3 regions of the Clostridium neonatale genome follow, and region 3 is predicted to be linked to each of the others. Evidence: riboswitches for the same ligand, from Rfam matches in the RefSeq annotation. Region 3 holds a riboswitch; each other region holds the start of a gene.
The links. A riboswitch is a leader RNA that binds a small molecule or an ion and turns the genes downstream of it on or off. The one in region 3 is predicted to bind cobalamin.
Positions count from the first base shown of each region.

Region 1: another riboswitch for cobalamin. It lies ahead of CNEONATNEC86_RS11475 (energy-coupling factor ABC transporter permease); the one in region 3 lies ahead of CNEONATNEC86_RS14235 (ABC transporter substrate-binding protein).
Region 2: another riboswitch for cobalamin. It lies ahead of CNEONATNEC86_RS04905 (ABC transporter substrate-binding protein); the one in region 3 lies ahead of CNEONATNEC86_RS14235 (ABC transporter substrate-binding protein).

Region 1 covers NZ_UICR01000001.1:2,519,654-2,524,641, reverse strand. The annotation lists gene CNEONATNEC86_RS11480 (redoxin family protein) at 162-1,442, shown strand; cobalamin riboswitch at 1,560-1,812, shown strand; gene CNEONATNEC86_RS11475 (energy-coupling factor ABC transporter permease) at 2,005-2,712, shown strand; gene CNEONATNEC86_RS11470 (energy-coupling factor ABC transporter substrate-binding protein) at 2,705-3,010, shown strand; gene cbiQ (cobalt ECF transporter T component CbiQ) at 3,032-3,808, shown strand; gene CNEONATNEC86_RS11460 (energy-coupling factor ABC transporter ATP-binding protein) at 3,805-4,659, shown strand; gene CNEONATNEC86_RS11455 (hypothetical protein) at 4,718-4,870, shown strand.
Region 2 covers NZ_UICR01000001.1:1,080,629-1,085,616, reverse strand. The annotation lists gene CNEONATNEC86_RS04915 (ABC transporter ATP-binding protein) at 1-368, opposite strand, end outside; gene CNEONATNEC86_RS04910 (FecCD family ABC transporter permease) at 370-1,419, opposite strand; gene CNEONATNEC86_RS04905 (ABC transporter substrate-binding protein) at 1,435-2,379, opposite strand; cobalamin riboswitch at 2,415-2,621, opposite strand; gene CNEONATNEC86_RS04900 (hypothetical protein) at 2,822-3,163, opposite strand; gene CNEONATNEC86_RS04895 (OPT family oligopeptide transporter) at 3,156-4,988, opposite strand, start outside.
Region 3 covers NZ_UICR01000002.1:579,279-584,266, reverse strand. The annotation lists gene CNEONATNEC86_RS14245 (ABC transporter ATP-binding protein) at 254-1,009, opposite strand; gene CNEONATNEC86_RS14240 (FecCD family ABC transporter permease) at 1,009-2,076, opposite strand; gene CNEONATNEC86_RS14235 (ABC transporter substrate-binding protein) at 2,063-3,076, opposite strand; cobalamin riboswitch at 3,190-3,396, opposite strand; gene CNEONATNEC86_RS21325 (hypothetical protein) at 4,084-4,224, shown strand; gene CNEONATNEC86_RS14230 (YdcF family protein) at 4,537-4,988, shown strand, end outside.

The sequences.
Region 1 (4,988 bases), on a different contig from region 3:
GTAGATTTTTTCTCTTCTGGCTTTTTTTGTATAGGTAAAGTATAAAATTTTTGATGAGCTGACTAAAAAAGTGTAATAAAATCACATAATTATATATACTAATTTTAGTATAATGGTTTTATATTAAGTTTAATTTGTATTTTTAAGAAGGGAGCTTATTAATGTTTGATACACTAATAAATAGCAAAAATATAAGTTTTATATTTGTATTTTTTCAAGGAATACTTTCATTTTTATCACCGTGCATATTACCACTTATTCCAATATATATAAGTTATCTTGCGGGAAATTCAAAAAAAGTAAGTGGTGATGGAATTATTACTTATGAAAGAAGAGAGGTATTTTTAAATACAGTATTTTTTGTACTTGGAATTTCAACTGTATTTTTTATACTAGGATTATCCTTTACAACTCTTGGAAGGATACTTAATAGTTATAAAGTGATTATTAGTAGAATTTCAGGTATAATAATAATTTTTCTTGGTTTATTTCAATTAGGGTTATTTAATTTTGGATTTTTAAATAGGGAATTTAAAATTAAAGCTAAAATTAATTTTAATAATATGAATCCATCTGTAGCATACATTATGGGATTTACATTTAGCTTTGCATGGACACCGTGTGTTGGACCCGCATTATCTTCAATATTATTGCTTGCCTCTAGTGCAAAAACTACAATACTTGGAAATATGCTTGTTTTAGTTTATGCATTGGGATTTATAATACCATTTTTAATTTTGGGAATATTTACAACACAAGCACTTAATTTTATAAAGAAGAATAAAAAAATTGTTCAATATACCATAAAAGTTGGAGGAGTCATAATGGTTATAATGGGACTTATGACCTTTACTGGAGGTATAAATAATATAACTAAATATTTAAATAGCAATAATTCATACATTAATGAAGAAACAAAAGATAAAAAGATAGAAGATGAAAATAAAGCACAAAATGATTATAGTGATGAAAGTAAGAATGAGCATAATGGTAGTAATAATAAAGATCTTATGGAGGCAGTTGATTTTTCACTTACTGATCAATATGGAAATACTCATACCTTATCAGATTATAAGGGCAAAACAGTATTTTTAAATTTTTTTGCGACTTGGTGTGGTCCATGTAAAGTTGAGATGCCTCATATAGAGGAGTTATACAATGAACACAATTTAAATAATGATGATATTGTAATTATTGCTGTTTCAAATCCTGGTGGAAGAGAAAAAGATATGAATGGAGTAAAGCAGTTTTTAAAAGATGAAGGATATACGTTTCCAGTAGTTTTTGATGAAAGTGGAGAAGTTTTCTCAAAATATAATATAATGTCACTTCCAACCACATTTATGATAAATGAATATGGGAAGGTATATGGATATGTAAGTGGAGCATTAAGTAAAGATCAAATGGAAAGTATTATAAAGCAGACACAAGAAAATAAGTAATATTATATTATTAATAACCATAAAATAATATAAATAAATTAAATTTCAGTAAAATGTGTATCATATTTACAATATATAAGTTGACATATAAATCCTATAATGTTACACTTTACAATGATAATTTAATATTAAAAAGGTGCTTGGTGCAATTATTAATTGCAGGCCAAGAGAATAGGGAAATGGGTGAAAGTCCCATACGGTCCCGCCGCTGTAATGGAGGAGTAGAAGCCATAATTATTTCTAAAATGTAATCTGATTTTTATTATATTCTGAAATAATTATAAAATCACTGTATATTTTTAGTATATGGGAAGATGGAGTACTGCTAAGATACCTAAGTCAGAAGACCTGCCTTTTTAATAGGCTATTACACTATGTTACGGACGATGGCAAAGTGTCTAAAATTTATTTCCATTAATTTGGAGGTAGTTTTGTCACGTCTTTTTATAGTTTATTCATTTAGAATAAACTATAAAAGGACTTTTTTATTACTTAAATAAGGAGGATAAATATGTCAAATAAACAAAAAAGATTAACTGTAATTGGACTTACTCTTTTAATTATGTTCGGATTTAATAAAGGTGTAAATGCAATGCATATTATGGAAGGATATCTGCCTGCTAAATATTGTATAGTATGGGGTGTTTTATGTATTCCATTTTTAATCTATGGATTTATTTCAATTAAGAAGACGGCAGCAGAACATAGAAAAACACTACTTATTTTAGCTATGGTAGGGGCGTATGCATTCGTACTTTCTGCATTAAAGATTCCATCAGTTACAGGAAGTAGTTCACATCCAACTGGAACAGGACTTGGCGCAATGCTTTTTGGACCAAGTGCCATGAGTATTATAGGAATTATAGTATTACTATTTCAGGCAATTTTACTTGCACATGGAGGACTAACAACTCTAGGTGCAAATACATTTTCTATGGCAATTGCTGGGCCATTTCTTTCATACGGAATTTATAAATTATGTGAAAAATTAAAAATAAACAGAATGGTTGGAGTATTTTTAGGGGCATGTTTAGGTGATTTATTCACATATTGTGTAACATCTTTCCAACTTGGACTAGCCTATCCATCACAAGTAGGAGGAGTAGGAGCATCAGTTGTAAAATTCCTTGGAATTTTTGCAATTACACAAGTTCCACTTGCTATAATCGAAGGTATATTGACTGCTGTTGTAGTTATGATTCTTGAATCATATGCAAAGCAAGAGCTTACTGAAATAGGATTTTTAAAAGGAGGAGTTATAAATGAGTAGTAAAGTTAAGACATGTATAATTTTAATTCTTCTTTGTGTAATTATTGCAGTAGTTCCACTAGCATTTATAAAAGATTCAGAATTTGGTGGGTCAGATGATGAAGCGTCAAACGCAATAAGCAGTATACTTGAAGTTGATGAATACAAGCCTTGGTTTTCACCTATTTATGAGCCACCAGGTGGGGAAACAGAATCTTTATTATTCTGCCTTCAAGCAGCTATTGGTGCAGGAATCTTTGGGTTCGGACTTGGTACATTAATGGAAAGAGGAAGAAATAGAAAAGAAAAATCAAAATAACTTTTAAAGGGGAAATGAAAGATGATAATGATAGATAAACTTGCATATTCGTCCAAATTACGATATAAAAGTCCATGCTTGAAATCATTTGTTGCAGTAAGTACACTATTTATATGTGTAATAGCACGTTTACCTCTCATTTCATTATTAATCCTTTTATGTATGGGAAGTCTTACCGTATTTATTGGTAAGACTTCTTTAAAATATTATTTGAAATTAATGATTATTCCACTAGGATTTCTAATTTTAAGCACTATAGCTATAATTGTTAACATCTCTGATGAACCACTATCTTCAATTTCAATTGCACTATTTGGAAAATACATATCTATAACGACAGCATCTTTTTATTATGGTTGTAATTTAATTTTAGTTTCACTTGCAGCAGTGTCATGCTTATATTTCTTATCTTTATCAACTCCAGTGATTGATTTGTTATATGTGCTTAAAACAATACATTGCCCAGAGCTAATTATTGAATTATTACTATTAATTTATAGATTCATTTTTGTATTATTAGATATATCAAATTCTATTTATACTTCGCAAAAATGTAGATTAGGTAATAGAAATTTCAAAACATCATTAAAATCTGCAAGCAGTTTATGTGCAGTAATGTTTATTCGTGCATTAAAAAAATCTTCAATGTTATATGATTCAATGGAATCAAGATGTTATGACGGGCGAATAAATGTTTTAAAAAGATATGTAAAGGCAGAAAGAAAAGAAATTATTTTATCAATAATTTTTGAAGTAGCATTAATAATTATAGCAATTATTTGTTGGAGGTCTATATGAGTAATAGTATTTTAAAGGTTGCAAATTTAAGTTATGTGTATGAAGATGGAACAAAAGCACTAAAAAAAATAGATTTTAATATAAAAAAAGGCGAGAAAATAGCGTTTATAGGCGGAAATGGTTCAGGTAAATCTACCATGTTTTTATGCTTAAATGGTGTACTTAGACCTACGAATGGGAATATTTATTATGAAGATAAGCAAATAGAATATACAAGAAAAGGATTATTAGATTTGAGAAGTAAAGTCCAGATAGTTTTTCAAGATCCAGACAATCAGCTATTTTCAGCAAGCGTTTATGAAGAGATCTCGTTTGGAATTTTAAATTTGGGAATAGATGAAAAGGTAGTTGAAAGAAAAGTTAATGAAGTTATAAAGGAGCTGGAAATTGAACCTTTTGTAAATAAACCAACACATTTTTTAAGTGGAGGACAAAAAAAGAGAGTTTCTATTGCAGATATTCTTGTTATGGATCCAGAGGTCATAATATTAGATGAGCCAACATCTGCCTTAGATCCGAAATATACAAATGTTGTGAATAATCTTATTGATGAACTAACTGAAAAAGGTAAGACAGTTATTTTATCAACTCATGATGTAAATCAAGCATTAAAATGGGCTGATAGAATTTTTGTGTTTATGGATGGAGACATAGTAAAAGAAGGAAAACCGGAAGAAATATTTTTAGATGATGAAACATTAGATAAAGCAAATTTATTAGTACCATATACAATAAAATTATATAAAAATCTTTTGCGTAAAGGAATTTTAAATGAAAATTTAAAAGTACCTAAAACTATTGAAATTTTAGAAAAATATATAGAAGAAAGTTTTGAAAGCAAGAAGGGATAAAATATGCATTTAAAGCAAAGAAATGCAGTAACATATGCCATTTTAGCTGCTGTTTTGTATGGAACAATGGCACCTTTCTCATTATTATGTAAAAGCTCAGAAAGAACTAGGTGCAGCCAAAACAAGTGCATACTATGCTATAGCACCGTTTGTGGGAGCACTTATTTCAGTAATAGTTTTTAGAGGAGAATTCACTATGAATTTTTTCTAGGCCTAATAATCATGATTATTGGTACCTATCTTGCAGTATAAAAAAATATAGAGTTATATCAAATACATTTGATTTAGATCTATATTTTTATTTTAAAATTAATTATGAATTTAGCGCT
Region 2 (4,988 bases), on a different contig from region 3:
CTATCTCTTTTAGATAAATCCTGGAATCTCTTTTGATACGGAGTCCTTCCCATAGAGATAATATCATAAACTGTAAAATTCACATCCATATTAACATTTTGAGGTACAAAAGAAATATTAGTTGCTATTTCTTGTCTAGAATATTTATTTATATTTCTATTATCTAAGCAAATACTCCCTTCCTTTATCTCTAAAAATCTAAGAATATGACGTATAAAAGAAGTCTTACCTGATCCATTTGGTCCCAGAATACCATAAAATCCCCCTTCATGAAAATCTTCTGAAATATTATTTAATATATAATTTTCATTATCAGGCTTCCAGCATAAATTATTTACTGATAAAGTTTTATCTTTCATTTTCAACATCTTAAAACCTTCCACTTTTTGTATTACGATAAAGTAAATATATAAAATATGGTGCTCCAAATACTGCAGTAATAACCCCTACTGGTATTTCTGTAGGTTGTGCTATTGTTCTTGCAATAGTATCACAAATAACCATAAAACCAGCACCACCAAAATAAGAAAATAAAATTAAAAATCTATGATCTGATCCCACAAGTAATTTCATGCAATGTGGAATTATCAATCCAACAAATCCTATTGTTCCACTTACAGATACACCGGATGCTACTAAAAGTGCACATATTAATATCAAAATATTTTTTAATCTAACTGTATCTATTCCTAAGCTACTTGCTATATCATCACCAGTCAAAATTACATTTAAGTCTCTGCCAAACATAAATATAGTAGTAACACAAATTACTGATATCACCGTTAAGAATATAACCTTATTCCAATTAGCTGAACTAAAACTTCCAAGCTGCCATAAGTACACTTTTTCTAATTGCTCCCTATTATAGATCATAAGTAAAGATATTAATGCACTCAGCATTGTTCCTATAGCTGTTCCTGTTAATAACAAATTTGTAGTCATAAATTGTCCACCTAAACAACCAATTTTATATACTAAAAGTACTGATAAAATAGCACCAACAAAGGCAAAAATACTAGTTATTCCTAGACCAAAAAAATTCAATGTAATTCCTGATAAAATAGCCAAAGTTGCTCCAAGGGATGCTCCTGATGAAATCCCAAGTATATGAGGATCTGCTAGAGAATTTCTAAATATTGCTTGGAAGGTGCAACCCACCACTGCAAGGGCTCCTCCAACAAGAGAAGCCTGCAATATCCTCGGTAGGCGCACCTTCCAAATAATAACTTCATATACTTCTTTTATATCTGCTGTATCTATCAAATTATTTATAATTGGAATTTTAGAAAGTATAACTTTAAAACTATCGCCAATTGTAATAGATGATGATCCAACAGACGCAGAGGCTAATATACATAGGAACAAAAAAATACTCAATATAATAACATAAAAACAATACTTTTTTTTCTTTGCTTCCACTCTATTATCCTCCTATTATTTAAATGCTTCTGGATGGAATATTTCAGCTAATTTTAATAATCCTTCTGAATTACGGTAGCCTTGACGATCTAATAGATTATTGTCAATTTCATATACTCTACCTTCTTTAACAGCAGTTAATTCTTTATATCCTTCTGTAGACATAAAGTTTTCTTTTTCACCTGCTCTTACGACTATAATATCTGGGTCTGATTCTAATAATGATTCTAATGAAAATGACCAGCTATCTGATTCTGGTACTATATTATTTCCACCAGCTAATTTTATAAGCTGACCTACAAATGTATTTTCTGGTGCTGAGAAGTCTCCACTTTCTCCATATCCAACAACATAATATACACTCGGCTTTTCTAATTCAGAAACAGTTTTTGTAACTTTATCAATTGAAGCTTTCATTTCTTCTACTGTCTCAGTTGCTTCTGGCTGTTTATTTAATGCTGTTCCTAATGTCTCAATCATACCATATACACCAGTAACATCATTTTCTTCATATAAACCAATCACTTTAATACCTGCTGCTTCAAGTTTAGCTGTATTTTCTTCATCAAAATGTGTAGAAGCAATAACTAAATCTGGTTCTAATCCAATTATCTTTTCAATATCTGGTTTTCTTAACGTTCCAATAGATTCTACATTCTCTACTTGCTCTGGATAATCACAATAATCTGTTCTTCCAACTAATTTATCTTCTGCTCCAAGTTTATATATAATTTCAGTTATATTGGGAGCTACAGAAATAATCTTCTTCGGTTCTTTTTCAAGTGTTAGCTCTTTTCCAAACGAATCTTTAATTTTAACAGGATATGATACCTTTTCTGATTGAGCTGATTCCTTTGCATTATTTCCACCTGATACATTGCTATTTCCACAACTCATTAAACCTATAGACATGACAACAAATAATAGTAATACCGAAACTTTTTTTAATAGTTTATTCATTTTATCTCCTTCTTGTTTTCTCCCGCCCAAAGAAGAACACGATTTAAGTTATGGCAGGTTTCCTGACTTAAGAATCATATTACTTACCAAATTCCTTCTCAAGCTTAATGCTCAATGGTAAATATAATTTTGGCTTTCATCCTCTCTCACAGTAGTGGGGGCTGCTATGGAATCTCACCATATTCCCTTTTAACTTCTAAACCTTATGTTAATATAGAAGCACCATACTAATACGCAATTTATTATATATACCTCTTTAATATATTTCAAGGATAAATAATTTTATTAACTTTGAAACATAAATATGAAATTCATATAGCTGCTGTATTATCAGTATCTTATAAAATAAAGCACGTTAAAAGAATATATATTTTTAAATTCTTATATTCTTTTCAAAAAACACACATCACTATAAAATGTGCGGTTTTCAATAAACTATTTCTCACTCTACTTCTTCAATATACTTACAATTAATGTATATATGATTTAGAAAAATAAATAATCTTTCATAAAGCGGATATATTTTTTCACCAAATCTGCCTTCTAAAATCTCACCTATTTCTTTAACAGTTTTGATCCCATCAATCTGCATAAATACTTCACTGCTATATTCATCTAACATTATCTTTTTATACATAGGAATTTTAAATCTTAACCTTCTAAAAAACTTCTGTATTTTATGATCTTGCTTTTCAAGTACAGTAACTCGCCTGTTTTTATCTACTTCATATTTAATATAGTCACATATTTTAAATTTTAAGTTTAAAACTTCATCATTATTCATTGTTGTTCACCTTAGATAACATGATTGGTATTGTAGTAGCTACAACTAAAATTACTAATAAAAGTATAGCCATCATATTACTATCAGCAAATCCTAATGGAGTTTTAGGTGTTATAATCCCAATTACTTGTAATACAATTCCTAACAATCCTATTATAGATCCACCTGCAACAAGCCCTGATGATAAACTTATTCCATTTGATACCCTAATTTCTTTTTCCTTTTCACTTTTACTCATTTTTTCAACAAATACCCTTATTAAGGCTCCTACTAATATTATAGAAGTTGTTGATATAGGTAAATAAAATCCTATAGCAATAGTCATTATTGGTAAATCCAATAAGAATAAAAATAATGCCATAACAACACCTACTATAATCATAGGCCAAGGTAAATCACCTGACATTATACCTGAAGTTAATGTAGACATTAAATTGGCTTGAGGCAATGCAAATTGTGCATTTACTCCTGTAACCGCTAATTGTCCTGAAAGTACCATTATTGTTCCTGTAACAACTATAACACCTATTATACTTGCTATTGCAAAGGAATTTTGCATTTCTTTTTTACTTCCACCTATTACATATGTCACTTTTTGGGATTGACTATATCCACCGGCTACTGATATTGCTACAACCATAAATGCAGCAAATAAAAGTAATGATTTATTATCAGCTTTAGTAGTCCATCCCATTATAACAAATACTAATGTTAATATAACTAATGAAGCTATTGTCATACCTGATACAGGAAGATTTGATGTTCCTATTGTACCAGTTAAACGTCCAGCAACAATTACAAATAATAAGGATAAAATTAATGAAACAATCACGGCTATTATAGCCATTGTAATACTTTGAGAAACTATAAATGCTGCTATAAATGCTATTATAATTCCTCCTAAAAGTACCATGATTTCACCTGAACTCTTTCCCGAGTTTTTATCACTTCCTGATTTTGCTTTGAATGTTTCTTTCAAAGAAATAAATATAGTAGGTATAAGCTTAATAGCTCCTATTATACCTCCACAAAGCATCATTCCTGCTCCTATATACTTAACATAACTTGATGATATTGCATTTACATCCATTTGATGAAGTAATATTGTAGCATCATTCCATGTCTGCATATTACGATCTGCCAAATCAGTGAAATAACCTATCAATGGAGCAATACCAAAGTTAGCTAAAACTGAACCTGCAAACATATATAAAGATACTTCTAATCCTACAATAAATCCTATACCTAATAATAATGGATTTACTTCAGTAGAAAACTTCCACTTATAAAACTTACTTCCTATAAAATTAATAGTATTATTAATTACATTTAAAAATGATCCTGTTAAAATATTTATAATACCACTTATTACAAAACCAATTCCCATAAATTTTATAGCATCTCCGCCACCTTCTGATGCAACAAGAGTTTCAGAAATTGCCATTGATTCTGGATACATAAGCTTTCCATGCTCTTCAACTATTAAGTAGTTATAAACTAATGATAGACAGCCTATACCAAATAAAGCTCCACCAATCCCTACGCTTACTCCTTCTAAAAAAGTAATATTCCTTCCTATTAATATGATTGCAGGTAACACAAAAATCATACCACTTGCTATAGATTCTCCACCACTTGACATTCCTTGTATTATGTTTTTTCCTGCAACTCCTTTGCTGCTTGCAAATGCCTTTATAAACATTGAACCTATTATAGCACCAGGTATTCCTGCTGCAACAGTTAATCCAGATTTCATGCCTGAATAAGCAGTAGATGCTGCAAATAGAGCTGCTAATATTATTCCTATTATCATTACTGCTAAATT
Region 3 (4,988 bases):
ATCTTATCTGCCTAATTTAGGAAGATAAGATTTTCTTAGTATGCTTATTATGGGAATACATTATTTTTCAGATAATTCCGCCTAACTTCGTGGGGCCTTATTGTACCCCAAAATTTGTGAAAGATTAAATTCTTTGAAAAAGAATTAACTAATGCAAATAGAAAATTAATGTTATATTATTTATAATATACGTAAAAAGTTTCATAAAATTCTGTTATGAAGTAGTTGAAAATAAGACGTGGAAAATATATTCCTATATTAAATAGGAGATATGAACTATATCTTTATCTACTATAAGCTTTGCATCTACTTCATAGACATTTTTTATAAGCTGTGGTGTAAGAATTTCTTTTGGAGTGCCATACTGAACTATTTTTCCGTCTTTTAAAACATATATTTTATCACAATACATAGTAGCAATATTTAAATCATGAATGGCAGCAATCACTTCTATATTTAAGCTTTTAACTATTCTCATAAGCTGCAACTGATATTTTATATCTAAATGATTTGTAGGTTCATCTAATATTAAGCATTTAGGCTGCTGGGCTAAAGCTCTTGCAAGTATTACTCTTTGCTGCTCTCCACCAGATAAGCTCTGAAAGTTTCTATCTTTAAAGTTCATCATATCAACTTTTTTTAAAGCATCATTTACGATATCATAATCTTCTTTATTATCTCTTTCCATAAATTTTTTATGAGGTGAGCGTCCCATGAGAACTATCTCTTTAACAGTAAAATCAAAGTTATAGTTATTATGCTGTGACAGCACAGCTAATTTTTTTGAACTTTCTTTTACAGATATATTTTTTATATCAGCATAATCAAATTTTACTATGCCATTACTTGGCTTTAATACTCTATATATACATTTTAAAAGAGTAGATTTTCCACTTCCATTAGGCCCTATTATGCCTACAACTTCTTTATTATCAACTTCTATATTTATGTCTTTTAATATATTGTTGTCCTCTAAAACTACATTAACATTTTCTGTTTTTATATTCATTATTTATTACCACCAAAACCATAATTCTTTTTAATCATAAGCCATACAAATAATGGTGCTCCGATTATTGATATAACTATTCCAATAGGAATTTCAGTTCCTTTTATTATTACTCTTGAAAACACATCTGCCCATATTAAGATTATAGATCCTAAAAGAGCTGCTATTGGTATTATCTTTCTATGATCAGTTCCCAAAATTATTCTTACTAGATGTGGAACAATAAGCCCCACAAATCCTATCATACCAGAAGCATAAACCAATATGCCAATCATAAGAGAGGTTATTACTAGATATATGATTCTATAGCTATGTAAATCTGTGCCTAAAGTAATTGATACCTCATCACCTAATAACATTAAATTTAATGTTCTATATTGAGTTATAAAAAATATTGTTCCTAAAATAATAATTGGAAGTATGATGATTATTTCATCCCATTTTGCTCCAGCAAGGCTACCCATTAACCAAAAAGTTATAGTCTTTAATTTTTGTGAATCATCAGATATATATACTAAAAAGCTTGAAAAGGAGCTGCATACTGAACTTAGTGCCATACCTGCCAAAAGAAGTTTTATAGAATTACTTCGTCCTCCAATATTTGATATCACTAAAACTAAAATAGATATTGTAAAGGCGCCAATAAAGCCCATAAATCCAATTGAGTTACTTCCAAAGATACTCCCAAATCCAAGAATTACTGAAAGGGTGGCACCAAGAGATGCTCCTGATGATACACCTAGTATATAAGGATCAGCAAGAGGATTTTTTACTATCGCTTGCATAACTATTCCAGCTACAGACAGTCCAGCGCCTACAGAAATAGCAAGCACTATTCTTGGCATTCTTATAAGCCAGACCACATCAGAAATAGGACCAGTTCCACTATATGAAGAACCAATACCAAACAATTTATATAATATAACTTCATAAACTTCTTTCATACTTATATCAACAGATCCTATGGTAACAGAAAGACATATTGATAAAAAAAGTATGATTAAAAGTAGAATAGAAGTTCCTAAATATATAGGAACATCTTTGAAAAGTTTTTTATTCATTTCCATATAATCCATTAGCAAAAGTGTTTATACCATCTATGGTTCTTATACCGCTGGAATACATATCACCTAATGGTATTGCATAAACTCTTTTATTTTTTACTGCTGAAAGACTTGAAAAAGCAGGGTTATTAAGTATTTTGTTTACTTCATCTATAGGAACATTTTCATCTCCTCTGTCCATATAAGAAACAAAAATACAATCAGGATTTAAATTTATTAAGTCTTCAGCACCTATATTTCCGCCTTCAGGATTTAAAAGTTCTGCCTTTAATTTTGTTACCATATCTCCAGCTAAAGTTTTAGCTCCATAAGTATAGATATCATCATCAAAATATTCTATTACCATAGCTGTTTGTTTTTCTTTATTTGCAACTTTTGAAGTAACTTCTTCAACTTTTGAAGTAATATTATCTACTAAAGCCTTAGCCTTATCTTCAACATTGAAGATTTTACCTATATTTAATATGTCTGTAATTTCATTTTGAATGGTTCTTTCTTCAGATATTCCACTATTTAATGAGATATAAGTGTTTGTTCCATTGTTAATCCAGTAGTCAACATCACCTAATCTTTTGTCATCAAATAAAGAATACCATCCTAATATAAAATCAGGTTTTTCCATTACTATAGTTTCTTTATCAGGAGTAAATTCTGCTAAATAACTTACTTTACTGAAACTATCCTTATATTCATCTTTTACGTCATGGTCAAGACCTGCAGCAGCAACCATTTTATCTTCAAGTCCTAATGCAAGCATTGTTTCAATAGAATTTTGATAAATAGCTACGACTTTTTCAGGTGCCTTATTAAAAGTTATTTCAATAGGCTCCTTTGCATAGTTATATGTTGTTATAGTTACAGGATAGTGTGAATCAGTATTTAGCTCAGATTGTGAGATTGAAGAATTGTTTTGTATGTTTTTATTGTTTAGACCACAAGAAACAAGACCTAATAAAATGATCATGCTTAATAGAATTGTTATTAATTTTTTTTGTTTTTTCATGTTGTCTCCTTTTATCATTTGATATTTATTTGTTTCAATATAAAGATAGAAGGATACTCTTAGTCATCATTTGATATTTAATTTTTATTAATATCACTCTTTTACCGAAGAGTATCGATATTATAATAATGGCAAGTCTCCTGACTTATAGATCAGTACACTGATTCTCCTTCTCAAACATGGTTATGTTCAATGGTGTATTTTGAATCAGCATTCCCTAATTACAGTAGCGGCACTGTGTAGGAATTTCACCTAACTTCCTTTTTAATAAAAATATCAATTTTTGTTTGATAATTTTAACCAATATTATTTTTATATCAATATATTAAATAACTAGTTAAGTATATATAAAAATATTATTTGTGTCTATAAAAACATAGCTCTTTTATAAAAAAGGATTAGATAAAGTAATAAATTAAGATTTGGTTGCAGATGAGCTCACAGATACAAAGAAGATGAATCTACGTATGTATTATATAGATAATAAATACTGTAGTTAACATTTTAAAATCATAAAAAGAAACATATCTATAAAGATAAAATTTTACAATTGTTAGAAGAAATAAAGTTATAAATATTAGAACATATATGCTTAAATTCTTAAGAATTTGCTTATTTATTGAGCCTTTTCATGGTGTGGAGTAGAAAAAATAAAAAAAATCATTTCTAGAGAAATAGTAATGAACAGAATAAAAATCAGCTATATTTTTCGCGGATTTTTATTCTGAGAAATTAATAAACTAGAATATAATATTTATATATATTATATGCGAATTAAGAGTTAAAATATAAATAAGAATGGTTATTTTAACTCCATATAGGCGAAATTGTGGAGAAAAAATAATTGATTCACATATTATATGAAAAAATATAGGAATTTTTTTTATGGTTAATTTATTACTGTTTTGTTTTATACAACAATATAAAATTGATTGTGTAAAAAATTGGTATAGATATTACGCTTAAAGTATTATAAAAAAATTAAAATATAACAAAAGGAGAATAATATGAGTAGAATAGATGAACTTCAGTCTTTGATAAGATTTTATGAAGAACAGCTTGGAGAAGATGAAGGAGATTTATATGAAGAGTATGAATCTGAACTTGTAGCTGCTATAGATGAATTGAATAGATTAACTAAAAATTAAGAATAGAAATAAATCTTATTATAATACATTACGATCTTCAGAAAAGAAGGTTGCAGATCATGTTTTATTAAATGTATATTCTGTTTCAACAATATCTTTAGCTAAAAATGTTAGTTTAATCATATGGGGATATATTGATTCAGTAAGTATATCAACAGGAGAAATGAAGAAAGGATATATTCTTATTTATATAGATAGAGATAATGATGGCAATGGAATATTAAAAGAAGCAGAAAGAAATCATTTGGCTGGTGTAGAAATGTGATAGAATTCAATGTAAATTATTATATATACAAGAAGGGAGATAAATACATGAGCCTACAAGTTGTAGCAGAAAAGATCAATATATTAGCAGATTTTTGTGGAAAAAGGGATGTACAAGAATTAACTAGAGAAGAATTAATAAAGAAATATAATATAGAACATGCTGATTCATTAATATTATTTGGTGGAAGCATACTAGAAGGCTGTAAAGTAGCTGGAAAAGCTATGTTAAATGGCGTAGCTAAAAAGCTTATGATTGTTGGAGGAGAAGGTCATACTACTGAAAGTTTAAGAAAAAAAGTAAAAGAAGAATGCCCGGAAATTGAGACAGAAAATAAGATGGAAGCAGATATAATGGGTCAGTATATGAATTCAAAATATAATATAAAAGATTATTATATAGAAAGGGAATCTACTAATTGTGGTAATAATGTAACATATGCATTGCGTTTGTTGAATGAGAAAAATATTGAGGCTAAAAATATCATTATTATTCAAGA